Regions from separate parts of the Streptomyces sp. NPDC003035 genome, predicted to be linked through region 1. Evidence: riboswitches for the same ligand, from Rfam matches in the RefSeq annotation. Region 1 holds a riboswitch; each other region holds the start of a gene.
The links. A riboswitch is a leader RNA that binds a small molecule or an ion and turns the genes downstream of it on or off. The one in region 1 is predicted to bind cobalamin.
Positions count from the first base shown of each region.

Region 2: it holds a riboswitch for cobalamin, as region 1 does, so the genes downstream of both, ACFYV5_RS11815 (ABC transporter substrate-binding protein) here and ACFYV5_RS10300 (energy-coupling factor ABC transporter permease) in region 1, are expected to answer to the same signal.
Region 3: it holds a riboswitch for cobalamin, as region 1 does, so the genes downstream of both, ACFYV5_RS25020 (cobalamin biosynthesis protein) here and ACFYV5_RS10300 (energy-coupling factor ABC transporter permease) in region 1, are expected to answer to the same signal.

Region 1 covers NZ_JBIAPJ010000003.1:121,402-125,825, forward strand. Annotated here, with positions in the region: gene dhaK (dihydroxyacetone kinase subunit DhaK) at 1-886, shown strand, start outside; gene dhaL (dihydroxyacetone kinase subunit DhaL) at 892-1,506, shown strand; gene ACFYV5_RS10295 (PTS-dependent dihydroxyacetone kinase phosphotransferase subunit DhaM) at 1,503-1,907, shown strand; cobalamin riboswitch at 1,980-2,176, shown strand; gene ACFYV5_RS10300 (energy-coupling factor ABC transporter permease) at 2,204-2,902, shown strand; gene ACFYV5_RS10305 (energy-coupling factor ABC transporter substrate-binding protein) at 2,902-3,246, shown strand; gene cbiQ (cobalt ECF transporter T component CbiQ) at 3,253-4,002, shown strand; gene ACFYV5_RS10315 (ATP-binding cassette domain-containing protein) at 3,999-4,424, shown strand, end outside.
Region 2 covers NZ_JBIAPJ010000003.1:476,020-480,443, forward strand. Annotated here, with positions in the region: gene ACFYV5_RS11810 (FecCD family ABC transporter permease) at 1-656, opposite strand, end outside; gene ACFYV5_RS11815 (ABC transporter substrate-binding protein) at 653-1,684, opposite strand; cobalamin riboswitch at 1,723-1,920, opposite strand; gene ACFYV5_RS11820 (glyceraldehyde-3-phosphate dehydrogenase) at 2,071-3,516, opposite strand; gene ACFYV5_RS11825 (LLM class F420-dependent oxidoreductase) at 3,728-4,424, shown strand, end outside.
Region 3 covers NZ_JBIAPJ010000008.1:57,026-61,449, reverse strand. Annotated here, with positions in the region: gene ACFYV5_RS25025 (cobyric acid synthase) at 1-487, opposite strand, end outside; gene ACFYV5_RS25020 (cobalamin biosynthesis protein) at 484-1,446, opposite strand; cobalamin riboswitch at 1,478-1,622, opposite strand; gene ACFYV5_RS25015 (hypothetical protein) at 1,759-1,980, opposite strand; gene ACFYV5_RS25010 (inorganic phosphate transporter) at 1,994-3,250, opposite strand; gene ACFYV5_RS25005 (alpha/beta hydrolase) at 3,622-4,424, shown strand, end outside.

The sequences.
Region 1 (4,424 bases):
CCGGCGTGACGCGCCCGTCGCCGGCAAGGTGGGGCTGGTGTCCGGGGGTGGTTCGGGGCATGAGCCGTTGCACGGGGGGTTCGTGGGGCCCGGGATGCTGACGGCGGCCTGTCCGGGCGAGGTGTTCACCTCGCCGGTACCCGATCAGATGGTGCGGGCCGCCGCGGCGGTCGACAGCGGGGCCGGGGTGCTGTTCGTCGTCAAGAACTACACCGGTGACGTCCTGAACTTCGAGATGGCCGCCGAGCTCGCCGAGGACGAGGGCGTCCAGATCGCCAAGGTGCTCGTCGACGACGACGTGGCGGTGACGGACAGTCTGTACACGGCCGGGCGTCGCGGGACCGGGGCCACGCTGTTCGTGGAGAAGATCGCCGGGGCCGCCGCCGAGGAGGGCGCGCCGCTGGAGCGGGTCGAGTCGATCGCGCGGCGGGTGAACGAGCGCTCGCGGAGCTTCGGTGTGGCCCTGAGCGCCTGCACCACGCCCGCCAAGGGGAGCCCGACCTTCGAACTGCCCGCGGGCGAGCTGGAGCTGGGCATCGGGATCCACGGCGAGCCGGGGCGTGAGCGGCGGTCGATGATGACCTCGCGGGAGATCGCGGACTTCGCCGTCGATGCCGTACTGGAGGATCTGCGGCCGTCCGGGCCGGTCCTCGCCCTGGTGAACGGCATGGGCGCCACTCCGCTGCTCGAACTGTACGGATTCAACGCCGAGGTCCAGCGGGTCCTGACCGAGCGGAGGGTGCCCGTCGCCCGGACCCTGGTCGGGAACTACGTCACCTCGCTGGACATGGCGGGCTGTTCGGTGACGCTGTGCGAGGCCGACGAGGAGATGCTGCGACTGTGGGACGCGCCCGTACAGACTCCTGCCCTGCGCTGGGGCCGGTGAGAGGAGTGCCCGAAGTGACCGCACTGGACGCCGCGTTCTTCCGTCGCTGGCTGGCCACGGCCGCTGCCGCCGTCGACCGTGAGGCCGACCGGCTCACCGAACTCGACTCGGCGATCGGGGATGCCGACCACGGGGCCAACCTGAAGCGGGGGTTCGCCGCCGTGACGGACGTACTGGAGAAGGAGGCTCCGGGGACTCCGGGGGCGGTGCTCGTCACGGCCGGGCGGCAGTTGATCTCCACCGTCGGCGGGGCCTCCGGGCCGCTGTACGGGACGCTGCTGCGCCGTACCGGGAAGAGCCTCGGCGAGGCCCCGGCGGTGACGCTGCCGGAGTTGGCGGCGGCGCTCACCGCCGGAGTCGCCGCGGTCGGCCAACTCGGCGGTGCCGCGGTCGGGGACAAGACCATGCTGGACGCGCTCGTCCCGGCGGCCGAGGGGCTCGGCGAGTCGTTCGCGGCGGCCCGGGACGCGGCCGAGCGGGGTGCGCTCGCGACCGTACCCCTGCGCGCCCGGAAGGGCAGGGCGAGCTACCTGGGCGAGCGTTCCGTCGGGCACCAGGACCCCGGGGCCACCTCGTCCGCGCTGCTGATCGCCGCCCTCGCGGAGGTGGCGGACGCGTGAGCGCACAGGTGGGCATCGTGCTGGTCTCGCACAGCGCGGCCGTGGCCGCCGCCGTCGCCGCGCTGGCCCAGGGTCTCGCCGGTGGCGGGGCGATCGCGCCGATCGCGCCCGCGGGCGGCACACCCGACGGCGGTCTCGGCACCAGCTCCGAGCTGATCGTCGAGGCGGCACGCGAGGTCGACCGGGGTGCCGGAGTGGCGTTGCTGGTCGATCTGGGGTCCGCCGTGCTGACGGTCAAGGCGCTCCTCGCCGAGGGGGACGAGCTTCCGGAGGGCGCACGGCTCGTGGACGCCCCGTTCGTCGAGGGCGCCGTCGCCGCCCTCGTCACGGCGAGTGCCGGCGGGGATCTGGAGGCGGTGGTGGCCGCCGCGTCGGAGGCCTACGCGTACCGGAAGGGGTGAGCAGGGGGCGCGCGAGATCCGTCACACACCGTCCGGAGGGGCATCCGTGTTGTGATGTAGCTGGTCAACCCACTAATGTCACAGCGCCTTGGTGTACGGGAAACCGGTGCGGTACCGGTGCGGCCCTCGCCACTGTGATCGGGAAGTCCGGCTCCATCCCTCCGGGGAAGCCACTGGACCGCCGCGGGAGACCGCGGCGGTGTGGGAAGGCGGAGCCGCGGCGGCATGACCCGTCAGCCAGGAGACCGGCCAAGGTGCGTTGTCCATCCACGAGGTGCTGGAGAGGTCTCCCAACCATGCATATAGCCGAGGGGTATCTGCCCCCTGTGCACGCGGCCGCCTGGGGCGTCGCGTCCGCTCCGTTCGTCGTCCACGGTGTCCGCGCGCTGACCCGTGAGGTCAGGTCCAACCCCGAGTCGACCCTGCTGCTCGGTGCGGCGGGCGCGTTCACCTTCGTCCTGTCCGCGCTCAAGATTCCGTCGGTGACGGGCAGTTGCTCCCACCCCACCGGTACGGGTCTGGGCGCGATCCTGTTCCGGCCACCCGTGATGGCGGTCCTGGGCACCATCACGCTCCTCTTCCAGGCGCTTCTGCTCGCCCACGGCGGGCTCACGACGCTCGGCGCCAACGTCTTCTCGATGGCGATCGTCGGGCCGTGGGCGGGCTTCGGCACGTACTGGCTGCTGCGCCGGTTCGACGTGCCGCTCATGGTGAGCGTGTTCTTCGGGGCGTTCGTCGCCGATCTGTCCACGTACTGCGTCACCAGCGTCCAGCTCGCGCTGGCCTTCCCGGACCCGGGCAGCGGTGTGCTCGGGGCGCTGGCCAAGTTCGGCGGGATCTTCGCCGTGACGCAGCTGCCGCTCGCCGTCAGCGAGGGGCTGCTCACGGTTCTCGTGATGCGGCTGCTCGCCCAGTCCAGCAAGGCGGACCTGACCCGGCTCGGGGTCCTGCTGCCGTCCCGGAAGAAGAACGAGAACGCGGAGGCGAGCGCCTGATGAGCCGGAACGCCAAGATCAACACCCTGCTCCTGCTCGTCGTCGCGGCGCTCGCGGTGCTCCCGCTGGTGCTGGGGCTCGGCGACCACAAGGAGGAGCCGTTCACCGGGGCCGACGCCGAGGCGGAGACGGCGATCACAGAGATCGCTCCCGACTACGAGCCGTGGTTCAGCCCGCTGTACGAGCCGCCGTCCGGCGAGGTCGAGTCGGCGCTGTTCTCGCTCCAGGCGGCGCTCGGCGCCGGCGTGCTCGCGTACTACTTCGGGCTGCGGCGCGGTCGCAGGCAGGGTGAGGCGCGCGCCGTGGCGGCGAAGGAACCGCTGGTCACCACCGGCGACGAGTAAGCGCCGATGCTGCCGATCGACGCGGCGGCGCACAGCAGTCGCTGGCGCCGCCGTCACCCCTGCGAGAAGGCCGTGCTCGGCTTCGGTCTGACGCTGTGCGCGGTCTGCCTGCCGCCCTGGCCGGGTGCCGTGCTGGTGGCGGCGGCCACGCTCTCGGTGCTCCTCGGGCCGGCCGGGGTGCCGGGACGTCAGCTGTGGCGCGCGTTCCGCATTCCGCTGGGCTTCTGCGTGACGGGGGCGGTCCCGTTGCTGTTCGAGGTGGGCGGGGCGCGGGGCCTTGTCGCCCTCGCGCCGGACGGCCCGGTCCACGCGGGTGAGTTGCTGCTGCGGACCTCGGCCGCGTCCCTGGGCGTGCTGCTGTTCGCGTTCACCACGCCCGTCTCGGACGTGCTGCCGCGGCTGGTACGGGCGGGGGTGCCGGCGCCCGTGGTGGACGTGGCGCTGGTGATGTACCGGATCAGCTTCCTTCTCCTTGACGCGATGTCCAAGATCCGGCAGGCCCAGGCGGCCCGGCTCGGGCTGACCACCCGGGCGGCGGTCTGGCGCTCGCTCGCCGGGCTCGCCGCGACGGCGTTCGTCCGCGCCTTCGACCGGGCGCAGCGGCTGCAGACGGGGCTCGCCGGGCGGGGGTACGACGGGACCTTGCGGGTCCTTGTGCCCCAGGCCGCGATCTCGGTCCGGTTCCTCGCGTCGACGGCCGGTCTGCTGGCCGGTCTCGTCGCCCTCACTCTCGTACTGGAAAGGTCCCTGCCGTGAGTCCTGCACCGCCTGTCGTGGAACTGGTGAAGGCCACGTTCGCCTACGAGGACGGGCCGGTCGTCCTCGACGGCATCGACTTCGCCGTACCGGAAGGCCGGGCGCTGGCTCTCCTCGGCCGCAACGGCGGCGGCAAGACGACGCTGCTGCGGCTGCTGAGCGGGGGCCTGCGCTGTGCCGGCGGCGCCCTCCGGCTGGACGGGGAGGAGGTGTCGTACGACCGGAAGGGGCTGACCCGGCTGCGGACGACCGTGCAGCTGGTCGTCCAGGACCCGGACGACCAGCTCTTCGCCGCCTCGGTCGGACAGGACGTGTCGTTCGGGCCGATGAACCTGGGGCTTCCGGAGGAGGAGGTACGGCTCCGGGTGCGCGAGGCGCTGGAGGCGCTGGACATCGTGGCCCTGGAGAACCGGCCGACGCAT
Region 2 (4,424 bases), 350 kb from region 1:
AGCGTACGGGCATGACCGAGGCAGACGGCCAGGGCGAGCCCGAGGACGGCGAGGCAGAGCCATACGTCGGTCCAGCCGGCGCCGCTCAGCGAACCGAGCAGCCAGAACAGCACCCCGCGGGTCGTCTCGGCGTCGGCGGAGGTGACGACGACGAAGGAGGTGAGCGCGGAGAACAGCTGCATCGAGGCGACGCCGGAGAGGACGACCCGGTCGGGCGTGCCGCCGAGCGTGTGGCTCAGCAGCAGCATCGCGGCGAAGGAGCACACCGCGCCCGCGAAGGCGCCCGCGGAGACGGACAGCGCTCCCCCGCCGACGCCGAGGACGACCACCACGACCGCTCCGGTCGAGGCGCCGGAGGAGACACCGAGGACGAAGGGGTCGGCGAGCGGATTGCGCAGCAGGGACTGCATCACGGCGCCGCAGAGGGCGAGACCCGCCCCGCACACGGCGGCGAGGAGGGTACGGGGCAGCCGCAGGTTCCAGATGATGCCGTCCCGGATCGGGCCGACCCCTGAGGGCGTGCCCCCGAGGTGCGAGGCGACGACGGAGCCCACGTCACCGACGCCGATGTCCGCCGGTCCGATGGTGAGGGTCACGGCGAGGGAGAGGACGAGCGCGGTGCAGCCGGCCGTGATGCGCAGCAGGGCGGCGGTCACTTCGCGAGGCCGTGCGCGCGCAGGGCGGCGGCGACCTGCTCGATGCCCTCGACGGTACGGATGGTCGGGTTCATGGCCTGGCCGCTGAGGAGCACGTACCGCTTGGCGCGCACGGCGTCCATCTTCTTCGTGACGGGGTCGGACTCCAGGAACGCGATCTTCTTGGCGGCGCTCTCCCCCGACTGGGCCTTGCGGGTGAGGTCGCCGATCACGAGGAGGTCGGGGTTCCGGTCGGCGACGGACTCCCAGCCGATCTGGGGCCATTCCTCGGTGGTGTCGTCGAAGACGTTCTTGGTGCCGGTCTCCCGGGTGATGACGCCGGGCGCTCCGCAACAACCAGCCACGTAGGGGGACTTGGCGTCGGAGAACCAGTAGAGGACGCTGACGTCGGCGACGCGGAGGCCGGCGGTGGCCTCGGTCACCCGGGTCTTGAGGCGGGCGATGAGCTCCTCGCCCCGCTTCTCGACGCCGAAGACGCGGGCCAGGTCGCGGACTTCGCCGTAGACGGTGTCCATGGCGAGCGGCGTGGTGCGCTTGCCGTCGCCCCCGCCGCTGTTGTCCTTGCCCACACAGTCGGAGGGGGAGAGGTAGGTGGGGACGCCGAGCTTCTCGAACTGCTCGCGGCCGGCGACTCCGCCCTTGCCGAGGGTGGAGCCGAAGGAGGCGGCGACGAAGTCGGGTTCGGTGTCCAGCACCTTCTCGAAGGAGGGGTTGTTCTCCGCGAGCCTCGGGACGGCGGAGGCGGCCTTCTCCAGCCCCTTCATCACCGGGTCGGTCCAGGTCGCGGTCCCGACCATCCGGTCCGCGAGGCCGAGGGACAGCATGATCTCGGTGGTGCCCTGGTTCAGGGAGACGGCCCGGCGCGGCCCGCCGGGCGGGATCTCCACGGTGCGGCCGCAGTTCTCGAGTGTCCGCGCCGGGGCGGACGAGGCCGGCCGGGCCTCGCCGGCGGCGCCGCCGCAGCCGGTGAGGAGCAGCGCTCCGGACACGAGCAGGGCGAAGGAACGGGGGGTGCGGGCGAGAGGCACGGCTCATCCTCGGCGTCGAGGGCCCATACGCGGGGCCCGTTTCGTACGGATTCGCCAGCAGGTCTTCGGACTCGGGGTCATCCGGGCGGGACGCCTTCCCGGCCCGGTTCCCCGGTCCAGTGACTTCGTGCCCCGCCCGTCACCCTCACCGCTGCGCGTCAGCTCCGGATTCGCACCGGATTCCCTGACTCGCGTACGTCACGCACGTGAGTTCGACTGGCTACGGCAAGCTACCACAGCGCCGGCCGGGCCCCTCCGTACGCCGACGGGGCGGCGGTGGGAGGGCGCGCGATCCCTTCCGGGATCTGTCGCACCGCTCCACCGCCGCCCCGTTCACCGGGACCCGGACGTGCCGGGTTCCGAAGTGGGCCGTGGGCCCGGCGAGGTCAGGCCACCGGCGCCGGGAACGTCGGGTACTCCACGCCGGAGACGTGCTGGACGACCCGGATGACCTGGCACGAGTAGCCGAACTCGTTGTCGTACCACAGGTAGAGGATCGCGTTGTCGCCGTCCACCTTGGTGGCACCGGCGTCGACGATCGAGGCGTGGCGCGAACCGACGAAGTCCATGGAGACCGCGTCGGGGGCCGTGGTGAAGTCGATCTGGCGCTTGAGCGGCGAGTGGAGCGAGACGTCGCGGAGGTAGTCGAGGACCTCCTCGCGGGTGGTCTCGCGGCCCAGGCGCAGGCTCAGGATGGCGATCGAGACGTCCGGGACGGGGACGCGGATCGAGCTGCCGGTGATCGGCGCCTTCAGGTCCGGAAGCGCCTTGGCGACGGCGGAGGCGGCACCGGTCTCGGTGATCACCATGTTGAGCGGCGCGGAACGGCCGCGGCGGTCGGCCTTGTGGTAGTTGTCCAGCAGGTTCTGGTCGTTCGTGAACGAGTGGACGGTCTCGACGTGACCGCGCAGGACGCCGTACTCGTCGTCCATGGCCTTGAGCGGCGGGACGATCGCGTTGGTTGTGCAGGAGGCACAGGACAGGATCTGCTCGTCCGGCTTGATGGTGTCGTGGTTGACGCCGTGGACAATGTTCGGGACGTCGCCCTTGCCCGGGGCGGTCAGGACGACCTTGTCGATACCGGGGCGCAGGTGCTTGGACAGACCCTCGCGGTCCCGCCACTTGCCCGTGTTGTCGATGAGGATGGCGTCCTTGATGCCGTACGCGGTGTAGTCGACCTCGGACGGGTCGTTCGCGTAGATCACCTTGATCGTGTTGCCGTTGGCGACGATCGTGCTGGTCGCCTCGTCCACGGTGATGGTGCCCTGGAACTGACCGTGGATGGAGTCGCGGCGCAGCAACGAGGCGCGCTTCACCAGGTCCGCCTCGCCGCCGCCGCGCACGACGATGGCGCGCAGGCGCAGGCCGTTGCCGGAGCCGGCCTTCTCGATGAGCAGGCGGGCGACGAGGCGGCCGATGCGGCCGAAGCCGTAGAGGACGACGTCGCGTCCCTCGCGGCGCTCGATCTTGTTGGCACCCGTGGCACCGACGACGGCCTCGGCGGTGAAGTCCGCCACCGACAGACCGCGGTCGTCGGTCTTGTATTCCGCGGCGAGCATGCCGATGTCGATCTGGGAGGGACCGAGATCGAGCGCGGCGAGCGCCTGCAGGAAGGGCATCGTCTCGGTGACCGAGAGTTCCTCACCGGCGATCTGCCGGGCGAATCGGTGGGTCTTGAGGATGCTGACCACCGACTTGTTCACCAAGGAGCGGCTGTGCAGGAGGACGGTGACGTCATACTCCCGGTGCAGCTTCCCGATGATCGGGATCATCGACTCCGCGATCTCCTCGCGGGTCTTCCAACTGGTGAACGAGTCCTCGTTGACAGTCACAGTTTTATCTTTCGAGCTAGGCGGCGCTCATATGCTAACCCGCCCCTCCTTTGATCGTTCAAGGGGTCCCTGGGGACGGGCATCGACGCCCCACTTCGCCCGATTTCAGCCCGATATGGACAGGCCGTACGCCACCGAGCGGAACGGAGCGGCCCCGCTCTCCACCGAACGTGTCCGTTTCGACCCACCCGCCTCCGGCAAGCCGCCAAGCATGATGGACATCGGCTACACGATGATGACCGAACAGGCAGGTCCGCGTGAGCTCGTCGAGCACGTGGTCGAGGCGGAACGGGTGGGGTTCGACTTCTCCGTGATCTCGGACCACTCCTTCCCCTGGCTGGAGTCGCAGGGGCACGCACCGTACGCGTGGAGTGTCCTGGGAGCGGCCGCGCGGGCCACCTCGCGCATCCCGCTGATGACCTTCGTCACCTGTCCCACCTTCCGGTACCACCCCGCGGTGATCGCCCAGAAGGCCGCGACCATGCAGCTGCTGTCGGACGGCCGCTTCCGGCTGGGCCTGGGATCGGGAGAGAACCTCAACGAGCACATCGTCGGCTCCGGCTGGCCCTCCGCCCGGGTCAGGCTGGCCATGCTGGACGAGGCGACGACCATCGTCCGGGCCCTGTTCACCGGCGAGTACGTCTCCCACCGCGGCGTCCACTTCCAGGTCGACAACGCGCGCCTGTGGGATCTCCCCGACACGCCGCCGCCCCTCGGCATCGCCGCGTCGGGCCCGCGTTCCTGCGAGCTCGCCGGCCGCCAGGGCGATCTGCTGATCGCGACGGAACCGGAACGGGAGCTCCTGGACGCCTTCGACGCCCACGGCGGCGCCGGAAAACCGCGCATCGGACAGCTTCCCGTCTGCTACGACCCCGACCCCCAGGCGGCGGTCGACCGCGCCCACGAGC
Region 3 (4,424 bases), on a different contig from region 1:
GCCGCGCGGCCCGCGCGATGCCCATGTTCACGATGTCCGTGCGCCGCAGATTGATCTCGGCCGGGCTGCCCGCGCCCTCGCAGATCACGGCGTCGTACGTGCCCCGCAGCTCCTCCAGGCACGCCAGCACGGGCTCGAAGAGCTCCTTCTGGCGCCCCCCGTGGTAGCCGCGCGCACTGAGTTCACCGACGGGCTTGCCCATCAGCACGACCTGGCTGGAGCGGTCGCTGCCCGGCTTCAGCAGTACGGGGTTCATCAGCGCGGTCGGCTCGACGCGCGCGGCCTGCGCCTGCATGGCCTGCGCCCGGCCGATCTCCGCGCCCTCCCGCGTCACGAAGGAGTTCAGGGACATGTTCTGGCCCTTGAACGGGGCGACCTTCACGCCCTGCCGGACCAGCCAGCGGCAGATGCCCGCCGTGACGACACTCTTGCCTGCGTCGGACGTGGTCCCCGCGACCAGCAGTCCGCCTCCGCGTCCGCCTCTCATGCACGCCTCCGCTTCATGGCCGTCACGGCCAGCCGTCCACCCACACACACCGCCAGCGTCAGCGCGGTCACCCGGCGCGACAGCCGTACCGCCCGCTCGATGTCCCCGACCTCCACGGCCCGGCCCTCCCCGTTCAGCACGGGCCGGTGCTCGACCCGCCCGCCGTACGAGAGCGTCCCCCCGAGCCGTACGCCGAGGGCCCCGGCGAACGCGGCCTCCACCGGGCCCGCGTTGGGGCTCGGGTGCTTGGCCGCATCGGCGCGCCAGGCCCGCAGGGCCCCTCGGGGATCGCCGCCCGCGACCGTCGCGAGCGCGGCGGTCAGCCGGGCGCCCGGCCAGCCGGCCACGTCGTCGAGCCGGGCCGAGGCCCAGCCGAAGCGGCGGTACGTCGGGGACTTGTGGCCGACCATCGCGTCGAGCGTGTTCACGGCCCGGAAGCCGAGCAGGCCCGGAACCCCCGCCACGGCTCCCCAGACCAGGGCGCCCACGACGGCGTCGGAGGTGTTCTCGGCGACGGACTCCACCACCGCGCGGGCCATCGCCGGACCGTCCAGGGTCTGCGGATCCCGCCCGACCAGATGCGGCAGCCGCTCGCGGGCCACCTCCAGGTCCCCGGCAGCCAGGGCGCCGCCGATCGCGCGGGCCTCCCGGCTCAGGGTCGTACCGCCGACGACGGCCCAGACAGAGGCGGCGGTCAGCGCGACGGAGGCGGCGGGACGGTCCCGTACGGCACGCGCGGCGAGGGCCCCGAGGGCCGCCGTACCGCCCGCGCAGACGGCCGTGTGCAGCGCGCCCCACCCGCGGTGGTCGCGCCGGAGAAGCTTCTCGACGGAGCCGGCGGCCCGTCCGAACACGGCGACGGGATGGCCGCGGCGGGGGTCGCCGAGGATCAGGTCCGCGGCCAGTCCGGCGGCGGCGCCGTACGCGAATACACCTGTGGCTGCTCTGCGGCCGGGCATGGCGCTGTGTCCTCACTCAGGGTCCGCGCCCTGGCTCGACGTGACCGGCGGCGAGAGTTCCTGGCTCCCGGGGATCGACTCCCCGGTCACAGTGGCGGGACCGCGCCGGATTCGCACCGGACTTCCTCTACTTGCCGCCGTATTGGCCCCGGAAGTCCACCACGCTGTGCGAACACCCGTCAACTCACCCTTGACCTGCGGTGAGACAGTGTGCGAAGCACCACACGAGGCCCGCGAACGACGGCGGCGAACGACGGACCGGGCGGGCCGCACCCGAAGGTGCGGCCCGCCCGGCCGTCGAAGCGTGTGGCGTCAGGCCACGATGAGAGAGATGCCGTACACGACGGCCGCCGCGCACAGCGCGAAGCAGGCGTACGCGCCGGTACGCGCCAGGGTGGCCGAGCCTCCCTGGGCGGCGGCCTGCTCCTGCTTGGAGAGGCCGACGATGCCGAGGGTGAAGAGGCCCACGAGGGCGACGGTCGCCACGAGGCTGACTCCGAAGACGGAGCCGAGAGCTGCCCAGTCGATCTTCATGTCGTTTCGTTCCTTACACCGCGGCAGAGGCGGCGGGGGCTGCCGGGTCCGCAGGGGCCGGCGAGGGGATGGTGGTCTTCAGGTCCTCGTCCGCGACGGCGGCGACGGAACCGGCCGGCGGCGGGGTGACGGCCGCCATGGCGGTGGTCACGACGCCCGCGGGCTCGGCCTCGACGTCGTTGACGTTGGTGTGGTCCACCACCTGGCGGCGGGAGACGAGCCAGATGGCGACGCAGGAGGCGACCAGGAAGGCCGCGACGGTGTAGACGCCCCAGTCGCCCTGGCGGGCGACGTACTCGGCTCCGGCTCCGACGAGGCCCGCGGCCGGAAGGGTCAGGCCCCAGGCGACGAACATCCGGGTGGCGGTCGACCAGCGGACGACACCGCCCTTGCGGCCCAGGCCCGCGCCCATGACGGCGCCGGAGCAGGAGTGCGTGGTCGAGAGGGAGAAGCCCAGGCTGGAGGAGGCGAGGATGACCGTGGCCGCGCTGGTCTGGGCGGCGAAGCCCTGCTGCGGCTGAAGGTCGGTGAGGCCCTTGCCCATCGTGCGGATGATGCGCCAGCCGCCGAGGTAGGTGCCGAGCGCGATCGCCACACCGGCGGAGACGATGACCCAGACGGGCGGGTTGGAGCCGGGGACGAGGACACCGCCGGCGACCAGGGCGAGGGTGATGATGCCCATCGTCTTCTGGGCGTCGTTGGTGCCGTGGGCCAGGGAGACGAGACCGGCGGAGGCGATCTGGCCGGCCCGGTAGCCCTTCTCGGTGGTCTTCTTGCCGGCGTTCCGGTCCAGGCGGTACGTCAGGCGGGCGGCGAGCATCGCGGCCAGGCCGGCGACCAGCGGGGCGGCGATCGCCGGGATGAGCACCTTGGTGACGACGACCCCGCCGTTGACACCACTGAGGCCGATCGAGGCGATGGTCGCGCCGATCAGGCCGCCCATCAGGGCGTGCGAGGAGCTGGACGGCAGGCCGACCAGCCAGGTCAGCAGGTTCCAGAGGATCGCGCCGACGAGCGCGGCGAGGATGACCTCGGGTTGGATGCCCTCCTCGTTGACGAGTCCCTTGGAGATCGTCTTGGCAACCTCCACCGACAGGAACGCACCGACCAGGTTCAGCACGGCGGACATGGCCACCGCCGTCTTGGGCTTGAGGGCACCGGTCGAGATGGTCGTCGCCATCGCGTTGGCGGTGTCGTGGAAACCGTTCGTGAAATCGAACACGAGAGCTGTCACGACCACAATCGCGAGCAGCAGCGTGATGTGTTCCATTTACCCAGGCAATCGTTCGACGTCAGTGGCTCGACGAACGTAGGCAACCTGAGTGAACGGAAGGTGAACTGGGTCGGGCTGTGTGGTGTCCCGATCCGGTGTCCTGAGATTCCGCTTAGTGCTCCCGATAGTGCTCCCGACGCGGTTCTGTCCACGATGTGGTCACCCCGCAACCACGGGTAAGCCGTGCCCTTACGGGACAGAAGCGACGCCCTTCACTTCCGTCCCTCCCGCCCGTGTCATCAGCCGGACGCCTCGCGACCCCTGTCAGCCGATCGGGGGACCCGTCGAGGAGATCCATGTCACTCGCGCGAGGCTTTCGGCGGGCCCGCCCGCTGGCATTCGGCCCCCGTCCTGCCGACACTGGGACGGTGCGCCCCGCTACAGCGACGGCAGCGGCCGTCACCACTCTGCTCGGTGTCGGCGCGGCCGCGGTCGCGGCCGGCCGGTACGCCAGTGACGCCGCCCTCAAGGCGTCGTCCGGACCGCCCCTCCCGGGCGACCCCCGGCTCACGGTGCACGCCACCGAGTCCGGCCGGGTCACCCTCACCCGCAGCCTCGCCTCCCTGCGCCCCGGTACGTACGGGATCGAGGGCCCCGGCGTCCACGCCGTCGTCGGACCCGTCCTCGACCGCGTCCCGCACACCGCGGACACCGTCGTCCGCCGCCTGGAACGGGTCGAGCTCGGCACCCTGGAGTCCGGCGCCAAGGTCCGGCTCACCCCCGAGCTGCACAGCGGCACCCCGCGCACCGCGCTGGGGATCGACCACGAGGACGTCGAGATCCCGGGCGAATTCGGCACCCTGCCGGCCTGGCTCGTCCCCGGCCCCCGTCCCACCTGGGTGATCGCCCTGCACGGCATGGGCACCACCCGCCGGCACCCCCTCAACCTCGTCCCCTTCCTCTCCCGACGGCAGATCCCCGTCCTCTGTGTGGCCTACCGCGGGGACGAGGGCGCGCCCCGCTGCCCGGACGGCCTCGGCCACCTCGGCGACTCCGCCTGGCGCGACGTCGACGCGGCCGTCCGCCACGCCGTCCGCAGGGGCGCCCAGGAGGTCGTCCTCTACGGCTGGGGGACCGGCGCCGCGATGGCGCTGCACGCCGCCGCCGACTCCGGCGTACGGGACGTGGTCCGCGGACTCGTCCTCGACTCCCCGGTCCTCGACCGGGAGGC